DNA from 3 places in the Thermanaeromonas sp. DSM 22490 genome. Region 3 is predicted to be linked to each of the others. Evidence: riboswitches for the same ligand, from Rfam matches in the RefSeq annotation. Region 3 holds a riboswitch; each other region holds the start of a gene.
The links. Region 3 has a riboswitch for cyclic di-AMP ahead of AC1BI1_RS10260 (betaine/proline/choline family ABC transporter ATP-binding protein). Riboswitches for the same ligand answer to the same signal wherever they lie in the genome.
Positions count from the first base shown of each region.

Region 1: linked by a shared signal. The riboswitch ahead of eam (glutamate 2,3-aminomutase) and the one ahead of AC1BI1_RS10260 (betaine/proline/choline family ABC transporter ATP-binding protein) in region 3 are both predicted to bind cyclic di-AMP.
Region 2: linked by a shared signal. The riboswitch ahead of AC1BI1_RS01495 (APC family permease) and the one ahead of AC1BI1_RS10260 (betaine/proline/choline family ABC transporter ATP-binding protein) in region 3 are both predicted to bind cyclic di-AMP.

Region 1 is NZ_JBJHHE010000033.1:5,518-13,413, forward strand. Features, by position in the region: gene AC1BI1_RS13990 (hypothetical protein) at 1-547, shown strand, start outside; gene AC1BI1_RS13995 (phosphatidylserine decarboxylase) at 541-1,251, shown strand; gene AC1BI1_RS14000 (DedA family protein) at 1,260-1,859, shown strand; gene AC1BI1_RS14005 (O-acetyl-ADP-ribose deacetylase) at 1,856-2,419, opposite strand; cyclic di-AMP (ydaO/yuaA leader) riboswitch at 2,567-2,708, shown strand; gene eam (glutamate 2,3-aminomutase) at 2,809-4,080, shown strand; gene AC1BI1_RS14015 (OsmC family protein) at 4,148-4,588, shown strand; gene AC1BI1_RS14020 (prolipoprotein diacylglyceryl transferase) at 4,815-5,618, shown strand; gene AC1BI1_RS14025 (amidohydrolase family protein) at 5,626-6,825, opposite strand; gene pstS (phosphate ABC transporter substrate-binding protein PstS) at 7,003-7,896, shown strand, end outside.
Region 2 is NZ_JBJHHE010000001.1:286,304-294,199, forward strand. Features, by position in the region: gene AC1BI1_RS01460 (methylated-DNA--[protein]-cysteine S-methyltransferase) at 11-550, opposite strand; gene AC1BI1_RS01465 (pseudouridine synthase) at 636-1,367, shown strand; gene cobO (cob(I)yrinic acid a,c-diamide adenosyltransferase) at 1,453-1,983, shown strand; gene ilvC (ketol-acid reductoisomerase) at 2,124-3,116, shown strand; gene AC1BI1_RS01480 (potassium channel family protein) at 3,183-3,854, opposite strand; gene AC1BI1_RS01485 (potassium channel family protein) at 3,855-4,274, opposite strand; gene AC1BI1_RS01490 (universal stress protein) at 4,288-4,845, opposite strand; gene AC1BI1_RS01495 (APC family permease) at 5,057-6,619, opposite strand; cyclic di-AMP (ydaO/yuaA leader) riboswitch at 6,776-6,927, opposite strand; partial or broken gene AC1BI1_RS01500 (HutP family protein) at 7,213-7,627, shown strand; gene aroH (chorismate mutase) at 7,697-7,896, shown strand, end outside.
Region 3 is NZ_JBJHHE010000014.1:71,098-78,993, reverse strand. Features, by position in the region: gene tilS (tRNA lysidine(34) synthetase TilS) at 1-1,273, opposite strand, end outside; gene AC1BI1_RS10285 (SpoIIE family protein phosphatase) at 1,379-3,409, opposite strand; tRNA gene AC1BI1_RS10280 (tRNA-Glu) at 3,550-3,624, opposite strand; tRNA gene AC1BI1_RS10275 (tRNA-Met) at 3,639-3,715, opposite strand; gene AC1BI1_RS10270 (ABC transporter substrate-binding protein) at 3,815-4,753, opposite strand; gene AC1BI1_RS10265 (ABC transporter permease) at 4,823-5,479, opposite strand; gene AC1BI1_RS10260 (betaine/proline/choline family ABC transporter ATP-binding protein) at 5,460-6,635, opposite strand; cyclic di-AMP (ydaO/yuaA leader) riboswitch at 6,713-6,854, opposite strand; gene AC1BI1_RS10255 (hypothetical protein) at 7,000-7,161, opposite strand; gene AC1BI1_RS10250 (ABC transporter ATP-binding protein) at 7,193-7,896, opposite strand, start outside.

The DNA.
Region 1 (7,896 bases), on a different contig from region 3:
ACGGTTTTTTGGTCCCTCTTATCGCTGGGCCAGGGCCTTCGCCATCGGGCCTTTAAGAACTGATCGTGAGTACCGTTTTCAAGACTTGATTTACTCCAAGCGTTTGGGTACTTTGGAAATTAGAGTTTTTGATCCCGTTTGGGATCTGGAGCGTATTGGATTGCTATTGGAATGCGTTGAGGCAGTAGTGCTGGCGGATAGAACCTATCCAGGCACCATAGAACAATATAATCGCCTGCGGGAATTGGTAGCCCGAGAAGGTTATATTCAAGAGCTGCAACCGGTTTATAGAGAACTAAATAAATTATTACCCGTTCCGGAGGATTTGTTCCGGGAACCCCCAGCTCTTAAAGTCTGGCAGTTATGGCAGAAAAAGGGGACGCTGGCGGTATATAGTGCTCTGGATAATGCTTATCGGGGCGGTGAATTAGAACCGCGGGAAGTACCACCTATAGGTGTAAACTGGATAAAAATCCTGGCAGGTGTGTGTGGCTACTACCTGCCCAAGCTCCCGTATAACTTGCAAAAGGTGTGGGCGGAATGGTGAAAGCTGTGTTAATAGCGTTAGCCACGGTATTTATATTATGGACGGGAACGTTATTTTATCTGAGAAAAGTGTGGTTTTACCGCGATCCCTTAAGGATTCCTCCTGAAGGGGAAGGCCTGATCGTGGCTCCTGCGGACGGCAAGGTTGTTTATATCAAGCCCTTTAGAAACGGTGAAGTAATAGTTGAAAAGCTAGGCCAGGCCATACCGGTAACGGAAATTACCAAAGCTCCCCTTTGGGGTGACCGCGGTTGGATAATAGGCATTTATATGTCGCCTCTGGATGTCCATTTTAATTATGCTCCAGTAGATTCCCGGGTAGCCAAAATAGTGCATATCCCAGCTAAGTTCAATCTGCCCATGGTCGATCTGTGGGAATATATCCGCTTAACCTACTTCAGGCGGGCTGTCGACCTTTTCAGCCACCGTTACAGGCTGATAAATGAACGTTTGACCCTGTTCCTGGATGCAGGCGAGCTGAAACTTGCTTTAGTAGAGATTGCTGATAAATTTGTTAATAAGATTAAATGTTTTACGGCGGCGGGGGAAAGACTGCGAGCAGGACAAAAGATTTCCTTTATTGAAAGAGGCTCTCAGGTGGATCTAATTATTTTTAGCGAGGAAATCGAGTTTACCGTGAGGGTGGGTCAGCAGGTATACGGTGCCCAAACGGTAATTGCGCGGTATCGCCCCGAGGACAGGTGAGGGCTTTTATGGCACCGGGGCATGTTTACTGGCTGCTTTTTAGCCTGCTGCTGATCGAAGGGGTGGGAGTCCCCTTAATACCCTTTGAGCCTGTTTTTGTTGCCGCTGGCTATCTTATTGAGCGGGGCGAAATGAGCTTTTGGGGGGCTGTACTGGTAGGTACCGCGGGGAATCTGTTGGGCAACCTCATCGGTTACTGGCTAGGAGCCAGGCCGGCCAGGGCTTTCCTGGAAAAAATCGCACGTTTAAGCCTAGGGCCTCAAGCTATGGAACGGGCTACTTTTTGGTTCCGGCGCTACGGTCCGGCGGTAGTGGTAGTATCGCGCTGGTTCGGCCTGATTCGTACACCTGCTATTATTTATGCTGCGCCTTTGGGAATGGCAGTATTGCCTTATACCTTTTATTCTATTATAGGCGCCTTTACCTGGACCCTTGCCTGGCAATATGCTAGCTGGAAGGGGGTTCACCTTTTTTTAGGCTGGTGGCAGGTTTACCGCCGGCATAGCACGTGGTGGCTGGATCTGTTGCTGGGTAGCGTACTAGTGATTGCCACCATAGGGGGTATGTATTGTTACTTAAAAAGATGGCGCCAGCGGAGTGGCGCCTAAGTAGAAACCTCCTCTGAAAGCAAGTTTTTTAATGTTTCTTCGTACATTGCCCAAATGGGCTGGGAGAAGAGGACGAAGCGAACCTCGAGAAAACGGCCGGGTTTCTGCTTTAGATAATCGATAACTGTGCGTAGAGCAATTTTAGCGGCCCTTTCTAAAGGAAAACGGTAAGCGCCGGTACTGATAGAAGGAAAAGCTATTGTTTTAATGCCGTGGTTCTCGGCCAGGGCCAGGCTATTACGGTAGGCGCTGGCCAGGAGCTCATCTTCCCCTTTATGGCCGCCGGACCAGACAGGGCCTACAGCATGGATGACATAGCGGGCCTTTAAGTTTCCTCCAGAAGTTATTACTGCCTGGCCAGTAGGGCAGCCGCCCTTTTCTTCCCGGATACGTCGGCATTCCTCAGCTATGATTGAACCACCTGCGCGGTGTATGGCGCCATCTACTCCACCGCCTCCCCAGAGACCTTCGTTGGCGGCATTTACGATGGCTTCGGTATCCTGGACAGTTATATCTCCTTGCAGCAAAACTAATTTAGTTCCCCCAATAATTGTTTCCATAGGCGTGAAGCACCTCCTTTATTTAATTTTAACCATTCTTTAATGTTTTTGAATATCCTCTGTAAAAACATGTATGCACAAGAAGATGTTGGCATTGCTTTTCGCCGAGAATTTTATTATAATATATATCAAAACACTTATAATTGAATATTAGGAACGCTGAATCCCTGAACAGGGAACGGGGGAACCAACCAATTTTTTGGGGTGAATCCTGCGTTTTCTTAAGCAGGTAGGGTTAGCTTTCGACCCGAACCCGGCAGCTAACCTCGTAAGCGTGGAAAGCGCTAGGAGAAGGTACACACCTTCTTTGAAGGAGTGTTAGCATGCCCAAAACCCCGGTTTACCCGGGGTTTTTGTTTAGCTCCACCTGATTGATAAGGGGGGATATTATGAGCATTAATTTTACTAGGAGGTCGATGAATGAAAGGGAAAAGAGGCAAATTGCTTTGAAAAGGGCAGCAGAATTGAAAGCGCGTATCAGTGAGTATTTAGAAGCTAGAGACGAGATTCCTTGCGGGCGAGAGGTACAAGCGGAAATTAGTGCCCGCCAGAGGCGGATTATGGCTTATTTCGGTGCTACGGAAAAGGAATGGCAAGACTGGCGCTGGCAGGTACGGCACCGCATCACCACTGTAGAGGTTTTAAAAGAACTTGTACCTTTAACTCCAGAGGAAATGGAAGCCATTCAGGCTGTGCAAAAGGTTTACCGCTGGGCGGTTTCCCCTTATTACTTAAGCCTCATGGGGGACGATCCTACTTGTCCCATACGGCGCCAGGCTTTGCCCAGCAGGATGGAATTGGAAGACAAAATGGGTATTCCGGATCCTATGGCTGAAGAGCTTACTTCACCGGCTCCCTGTATTACCCGGCGATATCCTGATCGCTTGATTATTAATGTGACCAATCAGTGCGCTATGTATTGCCGGCATTGCCAGCGCAGGCGCAACATTGGAGAGGTAGATACGACCCGCAGCAGGAAAGAACTAGAGCAGGCTTTGGATTATATTCGGGCTAATCCTGAAATTCGGGACGTGCTCATAACCGGTGGAGACGCCTTAATGCTGAGCGACCAGATGTTGGATTGGTTGCTTACGGAGTTAGACCTTATTCCCCATGTGGAAATTAAAAGATTGGGGACCCGGGTACCGGTAACTTTGCCCCAGCGGATTACTCCCGAATTGTGCCAGATACTGTACAAACATCCGCCACTTTACTTAAATACCCAATTTAACCACCCCAGAGAGATTACCGAAGAAGCTAAATTGGCCTGCGACAGGCTGGTAGAGGCGGGAGTTGTCCTAGGCAATCAGTCTGTATTGTTGCGGGGAGTTAATAATCATCCTTTTATCATGCGCAAGTTAAATCAGGAACTTCTCAAAATCCGAGTGCGGCCTTACTATCTATTCCACGCTAAGCCTGTGGCTGGTACTACCCATTTTATAACTTCTATAAAAGAAGGTATAGAAATTATGGAGCAGCTTAGAGGCTATACTTCCGGGTTGGCTGTTCCCACTTATATCATAAATGCTCCTAACGGTTACGGCAAAACGCCGGTATTACCCCAATATGTGGTGGCCAAAGGGGAGGGGCAGGTGTTATTGCGTACCTGGGAAAAACGCATTTTGCTCTACCCGGATTTGGGCAGCCACTCTTTGTCTTAATTCTTGCCTTTCTTCTTCGCCCGGAGTATAATGGGAGCGAAAATATCCAAAACAGGGGGAAAAAGAAATGCGCATTAATGTATTGTGGCAAGGCGGCATGAAGCTGGTGGGAACAGGAGAATCCGGGCGGGAGGTAATCATGGACGCGGCACCGGACCACGGAGGTCAGAACGAAGGAGCGCGGCCTTCAGAAGTATTTCTGATGGGTATGGCGGGGTGCACGGCCCTGGATGTGTTATCCATTTTGGCCAAGAAGCGTTTAACTTTGAAATCCTTTTCTATAGAGGTGGAAGCAGAACGCGCCGCTGAACATCCTCGGGTTTTCACCGCAGCTACCCTTATTTACCGCTTCACAGGAGATAATCTTCCGGAAGAGCAGGTCAAACATGCCATTGAGCTTTCCCTTAGCAAGTATTGCGGTATGGTCAATACCGTTAAAAGAGCAGCACCCATATTTTACTGTTATGAAATCAACGGCCAGCGCAGTGATGTGCAACCCGCTCCTTAAGCTCTGGTGGATTGTTTACCTTTCAGTTATGGCATTTTGTCCTATCTTCTGGGCCTGGTATATAGCGCATCCTGAACACCCAGGCTCCTTTCTTTTGGTTACGGGAGATATCCTGGAACTAAATCCTGCAATTGACCGTTAAATTTCCGTATGTTAGTATGACTTGGAGACGATTATATTAATATAGTATTCGGTGGTAAACGGATTTTAGAGGGAGGAATATAATTTGCTCCTTGACCTTAACCCAGTTGCCTTTCATATTGGGCCTTTAGCTGTGCGGTGGTACGGTATTTTTATGGCCCTTTCTTTTCTTTTCGGGTCCTGGTACTTATACCGGGAAGGTTTGCGGCGGGGCTTAAGCGAAGATTTCCTGCTTAACCTGGCCATGATTGTGGTGGTAGCCGGCGTGGTGGGGGCCAGGCTATTATTTGTCCTAGCCAATTATCCAGAGTGGTTTATCCAGGATCCGATACAGGTGCTGAAAGTTTATGAAGGCGGGCTGGCCTGGCATGGTGGCCTGTTAGGAGGGGTACTGGCCGGGTGGTGGTATGTTCGGCGCTACAAGATGGATTTTAACCTGCTGGCCGATCTAGCTGTTCCCGGTCTGGCCTTAGGCTATGCCCTGATAAGGATTGCCAATATTTTTAACCAGGAAGTGCTGGGCCGGCCTACGGACTTTTGGTTTGGGCGCTGGCCGGCCCAACCCGTCGGTAGCCTAATCGGGCTTATCCTTTTAATTCGGTATTTCTATCTCCAACGGAAAGAACCGCCTCCGGGATACCAGTTCTGGTCCTTTATTTTCTACCACCAGCTCCTGCGCGGACTGGTGGAGGAGACAATCCGAGACAATACTTTGGAAATACTAGGATACGTAGTGCCCCGGTGGGGCCTGGGCTTCTTCACCCTAGCCCAACTGTCTACACCTTTTGTCATGCTCTTGGCCTATTATTTTATGCGCAAGGCCCGTATTAACGGCCGCTCGAGGGGCAATTCCTACCGCTTGAGTTTGCTTCCGAGGCCAAAGGTTTAACCACATTTCAAATATAGACTACCATCTCTAGACGGCGCAAGGCATAAATGTCCTCCAAAGGATTGCCGGCCACGGCTATAAGATAGGGCATTTTATCCGGTTCAACGCTTCCCAGTTCTGTCTCTAAGCCTAAGGCCATAGCCGCTGTATTGGTTGCCGCCTGTAGGATAGAGTAGGCCGGTAAGCCAGCCTGGCTGAAAAAGGAAAGCTCATCCATGTAGCTCAGACCATGATAAACCCCTGGCGCACCCGCATCGGTACCTATAATCAGCCTGACCCCTAATTCATGGGCCCGGGCTATTTTTTTGATTTGCAATTCATAAGTGCCTTTGATTATATCCCGTTCTTCTCGGCTGTACTCGTCGTTTTTAGGACTCTGCAGGCGGTTAGCTACCGCAGCTACAGTGGGCGCCCAGAAGGTCTCCCGGTCTGCCATCCTTTTCAGGGTTTCCTCAGATACAAAGTACCCATGTTCAATAGTATCTGCTCCCGCTTCCACAGCTTGTCTTACGCCAGCATCTGAGTTAGCATGAGCCATAACTTTAAGACCTCTTCTATGGGCTTCCTTCACTAGAGCCTGAAGCTCTTCTAGGGTAAACTGTAAAGGTCCCACCTCTCCCCATTTGCGGAAAGTAACCAGGCCGGAAACAATTACCTTTATCTGGTCGCTGCCGGCAGCTATAAGATCATCCAGGATCCTCGGCCAGTCTGCCGGAGTCGTAATAGGTGGCCCCAAAAAAGATCCATAATATCCTTTTTTATGGATAGCTTTACCGGTAGCTACAATCCGGGGCCCTAAGCAATATCCCTTTTTAACCCAGTTTTTGGCTTGGAGGTTCCAGCCGGCTTTGTCCGAACCATCTCTAATGACTGTAATGCCATATTCCAGGGTGGTTTCTAATTCTTTTTTAATGAGCTCAGCCATAGCTTGGTTATCCTGCCAGCGGCTTAAGGAGGCTTCAAAGTCATGGCCATCCAGGGCTAAATGTACGTGTACGTCAATAAGAGCAGGCAAAAGAGTTAAATTGGGCAAATGGAATTGTTGGGCTCCGGAGTGCAGGTATTCAGATTGGGGTACCACCTGCTTTATCCGGCCCTGGCGTATAGATACGACCATTTTAGGCTTAAGTTCCGGACTTTTACCATCCCAGAGATAGTCGGGCAGGAGGTCCATGTTACTTTCTTGATTTAAACGTAATAGTTTCACACGCTTCACCTCCAAACAGCAACTATCCTACACCTTTTTATCCGTGAAAGCAAGCAATCTATTCTAAGAACTTTAACATAACATTAACCCAGATCTAATTGAGAATTAACAGAAGGATTATATAATCTTCTTGGTGGGTCAAGCCTGCCGTAAAAAGGGCCAAGGAGGAAAAAAGGCATGAATCTTAATATTCTAGGCAAAACCTGGCCACGGTTAGCGCTGGTAGGGTTCCTGGTGGTGGTTATGGTTCTGGCCATGGCTGGCTGTGGGTCCCAGAAAGAGAGCCAATCTGCCGACCAGAGCGGGAAGCCTGGTCCTGTAAATCTTAATGGTGCCGGAGCTTCTTTCCCCTATCCCCTCTATAGTAAATGGATACAGGAATATAAGAAGGTTAATCCCAATGTTAATATTGATTATCAGTCTATCGGTAGCAGTGGTGGTATCAACAATATCTTAAAGGAAACAGTGGATTTCGCAGGTAGCGATGCCCCCATGAAGGATGAGCAGCTGGCTAAAGCACCTGGGCAGATTTTCCATATTCCCACGGTGGCAGGTGCTGTGGTTATTACTTATAATCTGGAAGGTATAGGGAAGGGTTTGAAATTGACCCCTGAAGTTATTGCCGATATTTTTTTAGGTAATATCAAGACATGGAACGATAATAGGATTACTTCCCTTAATCCGGATATTAAACTCCCGGATAAAGATATAGCTGTGGTTCACCGCTCTGATGGTAGCGGTACTACCAATATCTTTACTGATTACCTGAGCAAAGTAAGCCCCACCTGGAAGGAAAAGGTGGGCATGGGTACTTCCGTGGAATGGCCCGTGGGTATCGGAGGTAAAGGTAATGAGGGTGTAGCAGGCACCATAAAACAGACGCCTGGTGCTATTGGCTATGTAGAATTGGCCTATGCTCTACAAAACAATTTACCTTATGCTTTTATTAAGAATAAGGCCGGCAAGTTTGTAGAGCCCACCCTGGACACAACTACGGCGGCAGCAGCAGGCGCTGCAACTACTATGCCGGAAGATATGCGCGTTTCCCTTACCAATCCGCCTGGTGATAAC
Region 2 (7,896 bases), on a different contig from region 3:
ATTTTATACGTTAAAGGGGTGGGAAAGAAGCAAGCGCCCCTTCTAACCTCAGAAGCTTCTCTTTTACATCCAGCCCGCCTCCGAAACCTCGCAAATCTCCGCGGGATCCGATAACCCGGTGGCAGGGAACAATGATGCCCACCGGGTTGCTTCCTATGGCCCTCCCCACGGCCCGGGCTGCTTTTGGCTTACCTATACCCCGGGCTATGTCGCCATAACTACAGGTAGTACCGTAAGGTATGGCCTGCAAGGCTTGCCAGACATGTAATTGGAAAGGGGTACCCCGAAGGTCCAGGGGCAGGTCGAAGATGCACCGTTTTCCGGCGAAATACTCATTTAATTGCCGGAAAACTTCTTCAGCTACTCCTGGGTTTTCTTTCATAATTGCCTGGGGGAAAATAGCTTTAAGGGCAGCCACCATCTCTGATGGAGATTCATTAGGAAAAGACAGACGGCATATCCCTTGAGAGCTTAAGGCTACAGTTAAGTAACCCAAAGGGGAAGGGCGCCTTTCCCAGTAGATGATGGTTTCACCCGGGTAGGTTAACATATGGACCACCTTCTATCTGGTATAAAAGCTTTCTTTTGGTTAAAATTTTGACTGTAAAATAAAAAAATGTCCACGGTGAATCCCCATGCGTTTACAAAAATTTTTGGCCCAGGCGGGAGTAGCTTCACGACGTCGGGCGGAGGAACTCATCCGCGCCGGTCGGGTTAAAGTAAATGGTACAACGGTAACAGCTATGGGAGTGCAGGTAGAACCTGGGCGTGATTTGGTAGAAGTAGATGGGAAAGCGGTCAAATTGACTGAGAAAAAAGTTTATTATCTGCTCTACAAGCCTCCCGGTTATGTAACTACCGTAGACGATCCCCAGGGAAGGCCTAAGGTCATTGACCTGCTAAAAGGGATAAAGGAAAGGATATATCCGGTGGGACGCCTGGATTATGCTACAGAAGGCTTGTTGTTGTTAACAAATGATGGTGATTTGACCTTAAGGTTAACCCACCCACGGTACGGCGTGACCAAGACTTACCGCGCTCTGGTGAAGGGTGTACCAGACGAGCAAACTTTGCAAAAGTTGGCTACCGGGGTAAAGCTGGAGGACGGCTTCACCGCCCCAGCGGAAGTAAAGCTTTTGCTTACAGGGAAGGGCACTTCTCTACTGGAACTTACCCTCCGGGAAGGGCGGAAGCGAGAGGTGCGTCGTATGTGTGCGGCTGTAGGGCATCCGGTTCTCTGGCTAAAAAGGACCAAGATGGCTTTTTTAACGTTAAAGGGCTTACGGCCTGGAGAATATCGCCAGCTAACAAAGGAGGAGGTAAACCGTCTTTATAGCTTAACTGATTTGAAGGCAGAACAAGATTAGCTGCGTATTTATAGGGGAGAAAGGCTACAATCGTTGGTGTTAATTAAGCAAAATCAAGATAAGCTTGGGGGAAGCAGGTGGTATATTGGCAGGACTAAAATACGGCCTGGTCCAGGTCTATACAGGCGACGGTAAGGGGAAGAGCACTGCAGCCTTCGGTCTGGCGTTAAGGGCAGCAGGGCATGGGTTGAAAGTGGTTATTGTGCAATTTATGAAAACACCTGATTATGGTGAACATAAGGCTTTTGCCCGGCTGGCCCCGGAAATACAGGTAAAAACCTTTGGTCGCCGAGGCTTTATCCACCGCCAGGGGATTAAGCCCGAAGATTATGAACTCGCCCGGGCAGGGCTGGCCTTCGCCCAGGAGGTTATGGTTAACAAGAAGGCCGACATATTAATTCTGGATGAAATTAATGTGGCCCTTTATTTTGGCCTGTTACAAGAGAAAGAGGTGCTTGATTTTTTGCATAAGCGGCCGCCGGAAGTAGAAGTGATATTAACTGGTCGCTATGCGCCGGAGGGGATCAAAGCCGTAGCCGATCTGGTAACCGAAATGCGGCAACTCAAGCATCCCTATGAAAAGGGTATTGAAGCTCGAAGAGGCATTGAATTTTAGAGATTTTAGGGAGGGGTTTTCTCTAATCTTTAGCAGGAGTTTTGGCTTTAAGTTGCGAATAACTAAATCTATTTAAATGATTGTCTATAAAATTTTTGCAACAGGAGGTGAAGCCTGGCACGAAAGTGGCCAGGGGCAACGTGGCTGTAATATACTACGACCAGGATGCAGATTTAAGTGTACTTAAGGGTAAAAAGATTGCTATTATGGGCTATGGTAGCCAGGGACATGCCCAGGCCCAGAATTTAAAGGACAGCGGTATGGATGTAATAGTAGGTTTGCGAAAAGGGAGCAAATCTTGGCCCGCAGCAGAAGAAGCCGGACTTGTAGTTAAAACGGTAAGTGAAGCTGCTGCGGAAGCCGATATTATTCAAATTCTTTTGCCTGATGAAGTCCAGCCCAAGGTGTACCGCGAAGAAATTGCGCCTCACTTAAAACCGGGCAATGCCCTCATGTTTTCCCACGGCTTTAATATCCACTACCACCAGATAGTTCCACCGGATAATGTAGATGTATTAATGGTGGCTCCTAAGAGCCCGGGCCATCTGGTACGGCGCATGTATGTAGAAGGTAAAGGTGTGCCTGCCCTTCTGGCTATTTACCAGGATACCACGGGGAAGGCTAAAGAACTGGGCCTGGCCTATGCTAAAGCCATTGGCTGTACCAGAGCAGGTGTCATCGAGACAACTTTTAAGGAAGAAACGGAGACCGATCTTTTTGGTGAACAAGCCGTTTTGTGCGGTGGTTGTACAGCGCTTATTCAAGCGGCTTTTGAGACTCTGGTAGAGGCTGGTTATCAACCGGAAATAGCTTATTTCGAATGTCTGCATGAGCTTAAGCTTCTGGTGGACATGATGTATGAGGGTGGCATTAAATATATGCGTTTCTCCATCAGCGACACGGCTGAGTATGGGGATTTAACCCGCGGTCCTCGGGTAATCGACGACCACGTACGGGCTACCATGAAACAATTGTTGCGCGAGGTCCAGGACGGCACCTTTGCCCGGGAATGGATTTTAGAAAACCAGGCAGGTCGGCCTGTATTTAATGCTTTGCGCCAGCGGGCACGGGAACACTTGATTGAAAAGGTAGGAGACCAGCTGAGGGCTATGATGCCTTGGCTGAAAAAATAATAGTAGTAAGTTTAGCACTTAAGGGGTCCCATGCCAGGACCCCTTAAGCGTTTTAGTTTGTTCTTTTTATTCTTCGGTTGCTTCGCCCACCAGAGCCCGCCGTAAGGCTTCTGCCTCAGCAGTAGCTGTTGCAGCAATAATGTGATCATCGGGCTGTAAAACGACATCTCCGCGGGGAAAGACCAAGTCACCATTTCTCAAAATGGCTAAAAGTAGGCAATGATCGGGCAAGATGAGATTTTTTATGGCCACATGGGCTGCAGGTGCCCAGGGTGTAAGCCTAATGTCTACAAATTCAATTTCTCCTCCTTTAAGGGTGAGCAAAGGGACCAGGCCGGCCAGGTCTACTTCTTGCAGCATAAGCTGATAAATCAGGCGGGTACTGTTAACAACGTTGTTGATACCCAGCAAGCGGAAGGTATCTTCGTTCTGGGGATAATTAACCCGCCCAATAACTCTCCGGACACTAAAAACGCACTGGGCCAGACGGCATATCATAATGTTATCCTCGTCAAACCCGGTAACCGCTGCTAGCACTTGGGCGCGGCCAGCTCCTGCTGCCTCTAGGGTGGCTACTTCGGTGGCGTCACCATGGACTATCACTGCGCCCAAATGGTCTTCCAACCAACGGCAGCGCTGGGCATCTTTCTCTATGAGCGAGACTTCATAGCCATTATCCAGCAAGGTGCGGGTGAGATTATAGCCTACTTTCCCGCCACCGGCAACAATTACATACATTCAGACCTTACCTCCTTGCGGTTGCTTTTCTACTTGGCCTAAAATGTAATCTACTCCCAAAGTAGTGGGGCAAAAAATATCCAGACCCATTTTACGGTAAGCCTCCGCAGCTTCTGGATCGTAAACCCGAGCTACTACTTGGGGCACTTTATATTTTTCATGGGCTATTTGGGCTACCACTAGATTAGTGCTATCCCGGTCGGTAGCGGCAATGAGCACGTCAGTGTTGGAGATACCGGCTTCCTCCAACACCGCCAGATCTATTCCCAAGCCCCTTACTACTTCCCCGTGAAAATCTGGTCCTAATCGTTCCAAAGCTTCCAGCTTAGGGTCAATTACCACTACATCATGGCCGGAACGTGCTAAAATCTTGGCCAGGCGACTTCCCAGCCTGCTGCACCCCACGATAATGATCCGCATATTCTTTTCCTCCTCAAGCAGGTAATTTATCAATGACGAGTTCGCAATTAGCGTATTTCAGGAGCCAATCCGGGGTACGGCTCAAGGGCACGTGCTCGCCGCGGCGCGGCCGGACACCCATGACTATCATGTCCACCCCTTCTTCCTTGGCGGCTTGGAGGATTCCGCTACCCGCTGTACGAGCGCGCATAATCCGGCTGCGATGGGGTAAATGGTGGAAAGCCACTATTTCCTGGGCTTGCCGTAATACGCGTTCCGCCCGTTTTTCCGCTTCGGGCAAGCCGGCACCTAAAGGTAAAGTCAAAGGGACTTCCAGAACGTAAAGAAGCAAAATCTCCGCCTTTTGTTCGGCTCCTAACCGTGTGGCCAGCTCGATAGCCCGGCGCGAATAGTCTGTATCTACCACTGGCACTAGGATGCGGCGTATAGCTTGCACTTCGGTGGTGATGCGAGCCACTTCATAAGGTATGGCCGGGGGCACATGTAGCATCCACCAGAGGAGAGAACCCATACTCAGAATAAATGCCAGAGCCAGAAAAACCCCCAGAGGGTGGGTGGAAACAGGAATCACTGGTTATTCCCCCTCAATCGCCGGTAGAAGCGAAAGTAGTTAAAAATAAAGTAGAGGCGATAGAAGCTAAATGCTAAAAAACTGCCGCCTATTGCCCAGCTTAATAGTCGGGGCTGTGCTATACTACGCAGCAAAATATTTACACCTATAACGAAAAAGGCAACGGTGGTGACAAGTTGATAATAATCGCGCCAGGTAAGCGGGCGAGTACTCATATTTTTCCTAAAGCCTCCTTGCGCTTCCGTTCTCTGAGTGCCAATTTGTAACGCTCCAGCAATTCGTATTCTTCAGCACTCTCTAGGACACGTATCTGTTCGGCTTCCCAGTCGCGCTCAATGCTGCCCAGGACGGGTAGCCCATGGCGGTAGCGGTAAAAAGCGTAGAGCAGAAAGCTTAAAATAACCCAGGCAGGACCGGCTATCCGCCCGATGGCATGGGTGAGGATAACTTCAAACAGGATTAAACTTACTCCCAGAGTACCTAAGACGGCCAGCACAGGAAATTCTACTGTCCTGTCGTGGTACTTAAGCTTAATATTACAAGGTACTTTATAAGGTCGCGGGGAATAAGGATCGGTAAAACGCAGTCTAATCAGAGCGATAAAGACAAGAATATAACCCGTGGTGGCTCCAAAAGCGTACATGTTGCCCAGAGTATCCATGGCATTGGGCGTTAAAAAGGATAATATTAGTTCCACCACACCGATAAGGGAAAAGACCAGGATGGTCCTGTAGGGAGTCCGGAAGCGGGGATGCACAGCATTAAACCACTCCGGGATAAATTGAAACTGGCTCATGGCATAAGTGAGACGGGAGGCGCTCATCACGCCGGAATTGGCCGAGATCAGGAGAATAGTGGCGCCCAGTAGGGCGGCAAAGGGCCCGGCTATAACACCGATAAAAGGGATGGCGTGAGCCAGACGGGCAACTGGATCTCCCACTGCATTGGCAATTTCCTGCCACGGAAGGACTCCCAGGCTCATGGTAGAAAATGCGGTAGCAAAAATAAATACAGTGAAAATTAAAGTTACGGAAGTTCGCGGTACGATGGTGGCCGGCCTCTTGGTTTCCTGGGCGGCTTGCGAAATAGATTCCAGCCCTACAAAAGAAATAATGGCTAGGGACGAACCATACATGAACTCTTTGAGGGTAGGAAACTGGGTTTTCCACTGGAAGGCCAGGAATTCCGGTCTCCAGGCAAAAAGCAAGCCAAAAACGATTATACTCGACTCTGTTATAATATCGATTGCACCCAGCACTTCATTAAGCAGGGAGGATTCCCGGATGCCCCGTATATTGAGCCAGATAAGAAAAGCTACTAAGGCCAGAGATTCCAGCATCCAGATGATATTAATGTGGTGAAGAGGCCCTATGCTGATGGCCAGAGATTCCAGGTCTACGTTAAAGATGTAGGGTATAAAGAAGTTAATGTATCCAGCTGAGGCCGTAGCGAAGAGAGCAATATCGATGGTATAATCCAGCAAGAGGGCAGATCCTGCTATAAATCCCCAAAAATCGCCTAGTCCTCGTAAAGTAAAATACTGACCTCCTCCCGCTACGGGGTAGGTTGCCGCCAGTTCAGTATAGGCAAGGCCGATCATTATATAAACTAATCCTGCCAGGGCAAAAGCGAGTACGCTGGCTCCTTTAGCCCATAGCATAACTAATCCTAAAGCTGCATATATGTCAGCTCCTACATCAGCGTAGCCCCACATAAAGGAGCCCCATACAGATACATCGCGGCGCAACTCTAGTTTGGGTGATTCCGTGGACAAGAGGTGTTCCCCCTTTCGAAAGTCTTTAATACGTACTATACATTTGGAAACCCAAGCAATACTTAGTATCTCCCCTTTTTGCCTTATGGAATTACACCATATTACCTCCCTTCAAAAAGGCAATAAAAAATCATGGAGATTCTCCATGATTTTGGGGTAATCTCCTCGAAACGCTTACGAGGTTAGCTGGCGGGTTCGGGCTCGAGGATAGCCCTACCCTCAAGGATACTTTTCAGCAGTATCCCAAGGGATTCACCCCAAAGGATGGGTCCCCCGTTTCCCTGACGGGAATTCAGCGTCTGCTTTTTCTTTTCATTGCTGCTCATTCTAGCACCGCGGTAATTCCCAGTCAAAACTGGAAGTTACAGCGGGCAAAGCAAACACCAATTCAAAGGTAATAATTATGGCTTTTATATTCCTAGCTCTTTTATTTTCTCTATTTTGCTTTTGTTTACGCCGGAAAACAATATGACTCACCCGATAGTAGATAAAACTGAGAACAGTTGACGAAAAGAACCTGGATTGGAATTAGAAGGTGTGATATAAAAAAACCAAGTAAACGCTCATAAAAAAAGTGGGGACGGTGTAAGGATATGGAGTACGGGAGCAAAAAGGTAGCGGCAGTAGCTGTCAGGATGGCTCTTTCCGAGAATCGGGAAGAAGAAAATAGGCTCAAGCAGGAATTTGCAGCCCAGGGGATTCGTGCAGCAGCGGTGGATTATGGAGGGGAGTTCATAAGTTCCATCCAGAAAATAGTAGAAAGAGCAGTGGTAGCTGCTAAACGAGAGGGCGTCATCAAAGAAACCCATGCTGAGGAAGGTGCGGTAGCCGGTGCTACCCGGGAAGCCCTCTCTCAACTTATACTTAAGGCTTTAGGCCTTAACATAGGAGGCAAGATCGGTATTGCCCGTTACCATGATCACATTAGTGTAGCCGTCTTTTTTTGGCATCGGGCTTTTACATTTAGACGAAGTGGGTATCGGGTTAGGGCACCGGGCGGTTTCGTAAAGATAGAAGGGGGAACAAGTGGGTCTGAGAAGAAAAAATAAATGTAGTATGGTAGGAAGGTGGGCTATCATGGGAGATATGAGAGTTCGGGGCATCCGGGGAGCCATTTCTGTAGACAGGAATGAGGCCAGCGAGATTCTGGACAGTACGGGCAAACTTTTACGAGAAATCGTAAAGGCTAATCAACTAAAAGAAGCGGATATCATTAGTGCCTTTTTCACAGTTACTCCGGATCTCAATGCGGCTTTCCCCGCCGAAGCTGCCCGGCG
Region 3 (7,896 bases):
CTACCACCGGCAACCGTCGTCTTTCGGCTGCAGCAATGTCCGCATCCACAAAAAGATCCTGCAGTTTCTTGCTCCCTTTCATTCCCAGAGGGCGAAAACGGTCTCCCGGCAGCCAATTGCGAGCGATGAGAGGCCCTTTAAGCTTGCCCCAGTCCAGCCAGGCTTCATGGGGGGGAGAAGTAACATCTGTTGGAGGGGGCAACACTTCTGCCCTAATGCTCTTTGCTATTTCCGCTAAATGGGTTACGCCCGGCACTTTTAGGGGGTAGGCAAAAATCAAAGGCGAGGTTTCCTCTTTACGGGAGCGGCCCAAAGTCACTCTCTCTTTTTCCACCCACGCCCTTAAACCTTGGGGTAAGGTCAGGGCTCCAGTCCCCGCCCTCACCATTTCCCGCAAGCCCTCTATATGCTCAAACTCGGCCCCGCCACCCAGGGTCAAAACCAGCTGCCGTAAGATGCGGCGCTGAAGGGCGGCTTTCAAAGCCAGAAAACCTTCCCTATCTATTTTAATAAAATCCTCTCCTTGCTCCACTATTATCGGCGTCAGATTCTGTTGCGCCATTTCCTCCAAAAGTTCGTTTTCTTCGGCTAAAATAGCGGCTGTTCTCGCCAGAGCGAGCACAATACCAGGATTATATTCCCGGGCCAGCAGGGGTAGGAGCTCGTGGCGGATTTTATTTCGCCGGTAGGCTGTATCCAGATTAGTTACGTCGCAGCAGGGTTTTAGTCCCTTTTCCCGGCAATAAGCCTCTATTTCCGCCCGAGTAACAAATAATAAGGGCCTGATAATACCGTCCCGGTGGGGAACCATAGCCTTTAAACCCGTAAGCCCACTGCCCCGCAGCAAATTTAACAGGACAGTTTCGGCCTGGTCGTCAGCCTGGTGGCCCACGGCAATTTTATTAGCCCCTACTGTTTCGGCTACTTCTTGTAAAAAGCGGTAGCGCACTTCCCGCGCTGCCTCTTCCAGCGAGAGTTTATGTTTTCTCTGGTAGGCCCGCACATCCCGGGCGGCAATGGTGGCCGGCAATCCCCAGCTATCTGCCAGCTCGCGTACAAAAGCCGCCTCCTGGGCGGCTGTGTCTTCCCGCAAAAGGTGGTTAAGATGGGCTACGTGAAGGCAGACACCATACTCCCCTTGAAGGAGCACCAAGCAATGAAGTAGTGTAAGGGAATCCGGCCCGCCGGACACCCCTACCACTACTTTGTCACCTCTGGTCAACAGGCCATATCTATTTATGGTCTGGCGGACACGATCCAAAACCGACTCCATTCGTACGCCTTCCCAGCCTGTCTGCTTCTACCCCTTTATTTCGGCATGACGAGCTTTTTTCCTGCTGCTTGTGAAGTTTTTTCCTACTCCATCCCGCTTTATGTCTTAACTAATCCGGTCCAGGCGAGCCACAGCTACCAGCATGTCGTCCATGGGGGAACCGCCGGCCAGGGCAATAGCCTGTTTGAGCAGGCGTTCGGCCAGCTTTTGGGGTTCAGATTCTGTAGTCCGCTTCAACGCCGCCACCAGCCACTTATCCTTTTCCGCCAGGTCCCTATGCGCTTCTAATAGGCCATCGCTCACCATTACCAGCACATCCCCGGGTTGTATCTCTTCCTGGACCATTTCAATGGGGATATTTTCCAAAATACCTACCGGTAAAGATTGGGGCTTAATAGTTAATAGTCTATTACCTCTTACCAGGAAACTTGGGCAAGCCCCTAGTTTGGTAAATTCTCCCTGGCCCTCTACCAGATCAAGAACAGCCACATCTAGGGTGGCAAAACTTTCGGTTGAAGAACGCAAAAGGAGGACCATATTTACTAAACGTAAGGCCAGTTCACGGGGGAAGCCCGCAGATAACAATTCTTTCACCAGTTCCACGGCTGTCCGGCTCTCCATCCGCGCCTCCCGGCCCGCACCCATGCCATCGCTTAAAACCAATAAGTACCTGCCTCCCTCCAATGGAGCGGCCAGGAAGGAATCGCCACAGGCGAAATCTTGTTGACGAGCGCAAGAAGCAAAACCTATTTCCACTGCCAGCAGGGGTTCTTTAGTATATTCTTCGCGAGTGGCAGAAGTTTCTGAAGCATACTCCTTCAGCAGATTGCCCAAAGCTTGAAATTGGCTGGCCAGCAAGGAAGCCAGGCTAGAAACGGTCTTTTCCGGGTGCAGTTTTAGGGCCTGTGCTCCCAGCGCCGCCAGCAGTTCTCTCCCCCGTCCGCACCGCCCTTGTAACCAATCAGGGAGGTCGGCAGTTACCAAGCTGCCTTTTTCTCTCCTTAGTAGCAAGTCCTTAAGAGCAGCCGTTAACTTGTCTCCATCCAGCTCCCAGCATACCTTATTAGCCGGGCATCCCTCGCAAACCAAACGGGCTACCTGGCGTATAGCCATACTGGTACTGCCGGTACTAGCCTCCCCTGTCGTTTCTAGACTCTCTCCCACGCGTTTAAGAGCAGCGGCTACCTGCTGCCACCGTGAAAGGGCAGGGCTTGTTTTCCCCCCACGTACTTCCTTGCTTAAAAAAGCAGGAAAGAGCTTAAGCCACCTGGCTGGCAAAAGAAGGGCCAGCAGGGCAACAACACTGCTCTCCTTTAAAGCCAAATTGGCTCCCTCGGCTCCCAGGAAATAGCTCGAAAGCAACAGGTGGGCCAGGACAAAACCTCCCACCACACCGAGTTTGCCCAAGCTGTAAAAAGCACCCGCCGTTAGCCCTACTAGAGCCAGTAAACCTGCTAAAGCCGGGGCCGTCAGGGTGGTCAAACTGGGCAGAAAACCGAGCACGGCACCCATAGCTGCTCCGGACCCGGCACCGCCCACCAGGGCGGCCAGCAATATAAAGAACCGGCCCACTAAGCTCTGGAGGGACATGCCGGCTAGATGCCACCCTTCCAAGCCCAACAAAAGGCCCAAGGCAAAAAGGCTTAAGCCCAGCAATTGTTCTTCCCGGTGCCTGGTCACCTCTGTCTCCAGCCAGGCCAGGGCCAAGCCCCCCGCCAGGACAGCTTCAAAAAGGAGAAGTACCCAGCCGTAAAAGGAAGGTCCCAGGAAGGCCTGTCCTAAACCGCGGGTAAAAATGATTACGGCCGTGCCCAGGGCAGCCACGCTTATGTCCCTCTCCAAGTGCCGAACCTGGTAAATAGAAAAGGTTATTCCCAAAGCCAGGAAAACAGCCAGACGGCTATAACCTGCCAGGCCCTTCAGAGACCATAAAATGCTGGCCGTAGCCGTCAAGACTGCTGGCCAGAGAAGGCGCGGCCGGCGACCGGCTATGGCTATCACTGCCCCCGGACCAAAGGGCATCAACTCCCCCAGAAGAGTTGCCCGGGTTAAGAGAAAAGTGGCCAACAGCAGGCTTAAGCTGCCCATCCACCCCGTTATCGCAACCCTCGACATGCGCCGAGCACTGTCTGCCAATATATACCACCACCTTCAATACTCCTGGGCAAAATTATATCCCAGGCGGGGGTGCAATCTTTGTCGCCTTGGGAGAGGGGGGAAAGACAACTTTTCGACACAAAATAAAAAATCCCACCTCTCGGTGGGTTAAACTTGTATGGTGACCCGTGGGGGATTCGAACCCCCGTTCCCGGCTTGAAAGACCGGTGTCTTAACCCCTTGACTAACGGGCCATGGACCATAAAAATGGTAGCGGTGGTAGGACTCGAACCTACGACACAGCGGGTATGAACCGCTTGCTCTGACCAGCTGAGCTACACCGCCACCCGCGTTTATAATTATGCCCAAAACCCGCTTTGTTGTCAAGAGGCCGCACTTCTGCAGAATTCTTAAAGAAAAAACTTAAAACAGCCCGCGGCCTCTTCAGAGCAATCCCTTCTCTTTCAGATATTCCTTAGCTACGTCTGCAGGTTCCCTCTGCTCCACATCTACCTTGGCGTTGAGCTTGGCTATGGTTTCTTCAGTGAAAGAACCGATAAGCGGGGCTATAACTTCTTCGATTTTGGGATATTTCTTCAATACATCTTCTTTAACAAAAAGAACGGCATCATAGGGCGGGAAAAATTTAAGATCGTCTTCCAGCACTACCAGATCGTAAGCAGCAATGCGGCCGTCGGTAGAATAGGCCACAGCCGCATCCACATCGCCAGATTTCAAAGCCTGGTACATGAGATCATAAGCCATACCCACTACCCTTTTAAAGGAAAAGCCGTAAGCCTTGGCCAGCTCAGCCCAACCATCGCCTTTGCGTTCCTGGAAAGTGGGATCAGTGGCTATAGTCATATTCTTAGAGTGAGGTGCCAGGTCGCTGGCTTTTTTAAGCCCTAGCTTTTCGGCGGTTTCCCGACGGACCGCCAGGGCATAGGTGTTATTAAAGCCAAAAGGCTCAAAAACCTTCACCTGGAACTTCTCCTGGAACTTGTCGCGTACATATTCATAGACTTTCTTACGATCTTTCCATTCCGGTGTTACTTCCATCCCCAATATCCCGGTAAACTGGGTTCCGGTATAGCTTATATACATCTGGACGTCTCCTGTCTCTAGGGCCTGGTGCACGGCTGTGGAACCCTGAAAATTGCGCTTATGATCTACGCTAAGACTGAGTTTAGCTTCCAAGAGCTGTTTGATCATTTCGGCCAGTATTTGGGGTTCAGCGAAGTTTTGAGTTGCAATTACAATTTTGCTTGCAGTTTGAGTAGTGGCGGTACTTCCCCCGTCTTTCTGGCCACAACCTGTGAGGAGCAGCCCGGATACTAAAGCGAGAGCACCTGCTATACTTATTAATTTTCCTATGGTTCTCAATAAGATCGTCCTCCTTTAAACAATTTTTTACGCTGGATTACCCCCATTTTGGTTCTACATGACTGCCTTTTACAATTTTAGGCCCCGTGGCGTAAGCCAGTTCTCCACTTTGCCCAGGATAAAGTCCAACAAGAGAGCCATGGCTGCCGCAGGAATAGCTCCCAACAGGGTTAAGTTATTGTTGGCCATCCCCAGACCGGTCATAATGAAATCTCCCAGGCCGCCACCACCTACAAAAGCAGCCAGGGTAGCCAGGCCGACACAGATGACAGCCGCTGTACGGATTCCGGCCATAATAACGGAGAAGGCCAACGGAAGTTCTACCATAATAAGGATCTGTATTCCTGTCATCCCCATGCCCCTGGCCGCCTCCAGGATGCCGCTATCCACATTTTTTATTCCTGTATAGGTATTGCGTAAGATGGGCAAGAGGGAGTACAGGAAAAGGGCAATAATGGCCGGCTTGTTTCCGATGCCTGCACCCAGAGCGATGAGTATGGCCAGCATGGCTAGGCTGGGGACGGTCTGCATTAAGTTGGCAAAAGCCAGGGAAGGGGCCTGCACCCATTTGAAACGAGAGGCCAGAATACCTAGAGGAATGGCCACCACAGCCGCCAGAAATACGGGCAGCACCACCAGAAGCAGAAAATGTTCCCGGGTGAGGTCCCAAAACTTGGAGCTGCGTTCCAGGTAGGTATGCCACAGGCTACCCAGGGTAACTTCCATTTTGTTCTCCCCCTTTCATTTCTACAGTGTCCGTTGGCCACAAAACATCTACAAAGGTGCTGACCAGACTGGCATTGGTGAGCAACCCTTTTAAGCGGCCCTCTTCGTCCACCACGGGAAGCAGCCCGTACTTGCTTCTGGTCATAAGACGGGCGGCGGTTAAAACCGATACCTCGGGAGTTACTGTGTCCGAGACCAGCTCCATAAGCTCTTGAACCTTAGGCCTGTTGCCTACTGCCTGGATGCCCTTTTGCACACCCCGTGATGTAAGAATCCCTTTCAAAAATCCCTGTTCATCGATTATTAGCAAGCTATTAACCTGGTGCCTCTGCATTCTTTGAAAGGCTTCCGCCGCCCCCATGTCGGGTTTTCCGGTAACCGGACTATCCAGCATTATTTCCCCTACGGAAACCTCTTCGGGATGGCGCAGCAACCTCTTTTTCCCGATAAATTCTTTAACAAAATCATCCGCGGGATTGCGCAAGAGTTCTTCAGGAGAACCTATTTGCACAACTACCCCTTCCCGCATAACTACAATGCGGTCGGCAAGTTTTAAGGCTTCATCCATGTCATGGGTGACAAAGATTATGGTTTTATGGAGGGTATTCTGGAGCTTTTTCAACTCATCTTGGAGCTGCTCCCTGGTAAGGGGATCGAGGGCGCCGAAGGGTTCGTCCATGAGAATAATATCCGGGTTGGCGGCCAGGGCTCGTAAAACTCCTATCCGCTGCTGCTGGCCTCCTGAGAGTTCACGGGGATAGCGGTTCCGATATAATTTCGGGTCAAACCCTATCATCTCCAGCAGCTCATCCACCCTTTTTTCTCTTTCTTCTTTGGGTACACCGAGAAGGCGGGGAACCAGGCCTACATTTTGGGCAATAGTCATATGGGGAAAAAGTCCGATTTGCTGGATTACATAACCTATCTGGCGCCTTAGTTTAGCAGGAGGTATTTCGCGGATATCCCTACCGTTTATCAGTATCCTTCCAGACGTGGGTTCTATAAGCCGGTTTACCATTTTCAGAGTAGTTGTCTTGCCGCACCCGCTGGGGCCGATTAAAACTACCAGTTCTCCCCTCTGGATTTCTAGATCTAAGGATTTAACGGCGTATATGCCACCAGGATATGCCTTGCTGACATTTTCAAATTTGACCAACCCCCTCACCTCCCAAAGAACAAAAAAGCCCGAGAAGACCTCTCGGGCAACATGAATAACTCACCACATCACACACAGCCTTCTCTTTCCACGCTTACGAGGTTAGCTGACGGGCGCGGACCGAAAGATAGCCCTACTCCTAAAAAGGAGATTAGCCCCATTTATAAATTGGGTCCCCCGCTCTCCCCTATTACATGGGAGATTCAGCGTTTAAGCTAGATATATTTAGTTTTTCGAATATATTATAACAATTGCTGGGCAAAATTACAAGAACTTATTCCTTCGCCCGGCTTAAAAGGCATAGCCAGGGCTGCCCCAAATCCAAGAAGCCCTCAATATGCCCGTAACTGCCACCCCTTTCTCCTTAAAGGCTTAGGGCCAGGGCATTTAAAAAGCTCACGCCGGACTGTTCCCACCTGGCTGTTGCCAGTCGTGCCTTCCTTCTTAATTCCCAAGTAGCGGCGTAAACGATAAGTGCTGGTACCCACACGCTATTGGCCAGTTCCTTTACCAGCTTGTCCTTCACCATTCCTCTCCTCACTTAGCCAGTTTACGCCTTACTGTCGGCCTTGTTCCCAGGATGCCGAAGCAACCGGTTCCTCGGGTAAAACCCACAGGCAATCCTTCTTCAGGGATACTTCCACTGTAAAGCCCACACTTAGCCCCATATCTCGGAAAACATAACTGGGTATCTCCAGTTCCACCGTTTCACCGGAGCCTTCCAGAGTAAGGAATACCAAGTAGCTGCCGTAGCTATCGAAGATGTTGGTGACTCTCGCCGCAAAAACGTTGGCCTGGACTTTGGGGCGCAAGGGGCGCCCTTGGCGAATAATTACCACCTCCCGGGGGCTTATGCCAAAGACTACCCTCTGCCCTTTGGCTATATTGTCCCTCCAGGGCAATTCACAAACAAAACCACGGGAAGTTTTGGCGAGCAAGGAAACACCCGGGTTGCTATCTATTATGAGGCCGGTGAACAAATTGCGGCCCGCAAAAAGCCTGGCCACTCCCAGAGTAGCCGGGCGATAATACACTTCTTCCCGCGTTCCCACCTGTTGCAATTTCCCTTCCAGCATTACACCCAGAATATCGGCCAGCAAAAAAGCTTCCTGCAAGTCATGGGTAACATGAATAACCGTGGTCTGTAAAGTATTAAATACTTCTTTGAGGTAAAGCACCAGCTTTCTCCGGATAAAGCTGTCCAAAGCAGAAAAAGGCTCGTCCAGCAAAATAACAGAAGGCTCTACCAGCAAAGCCCGGG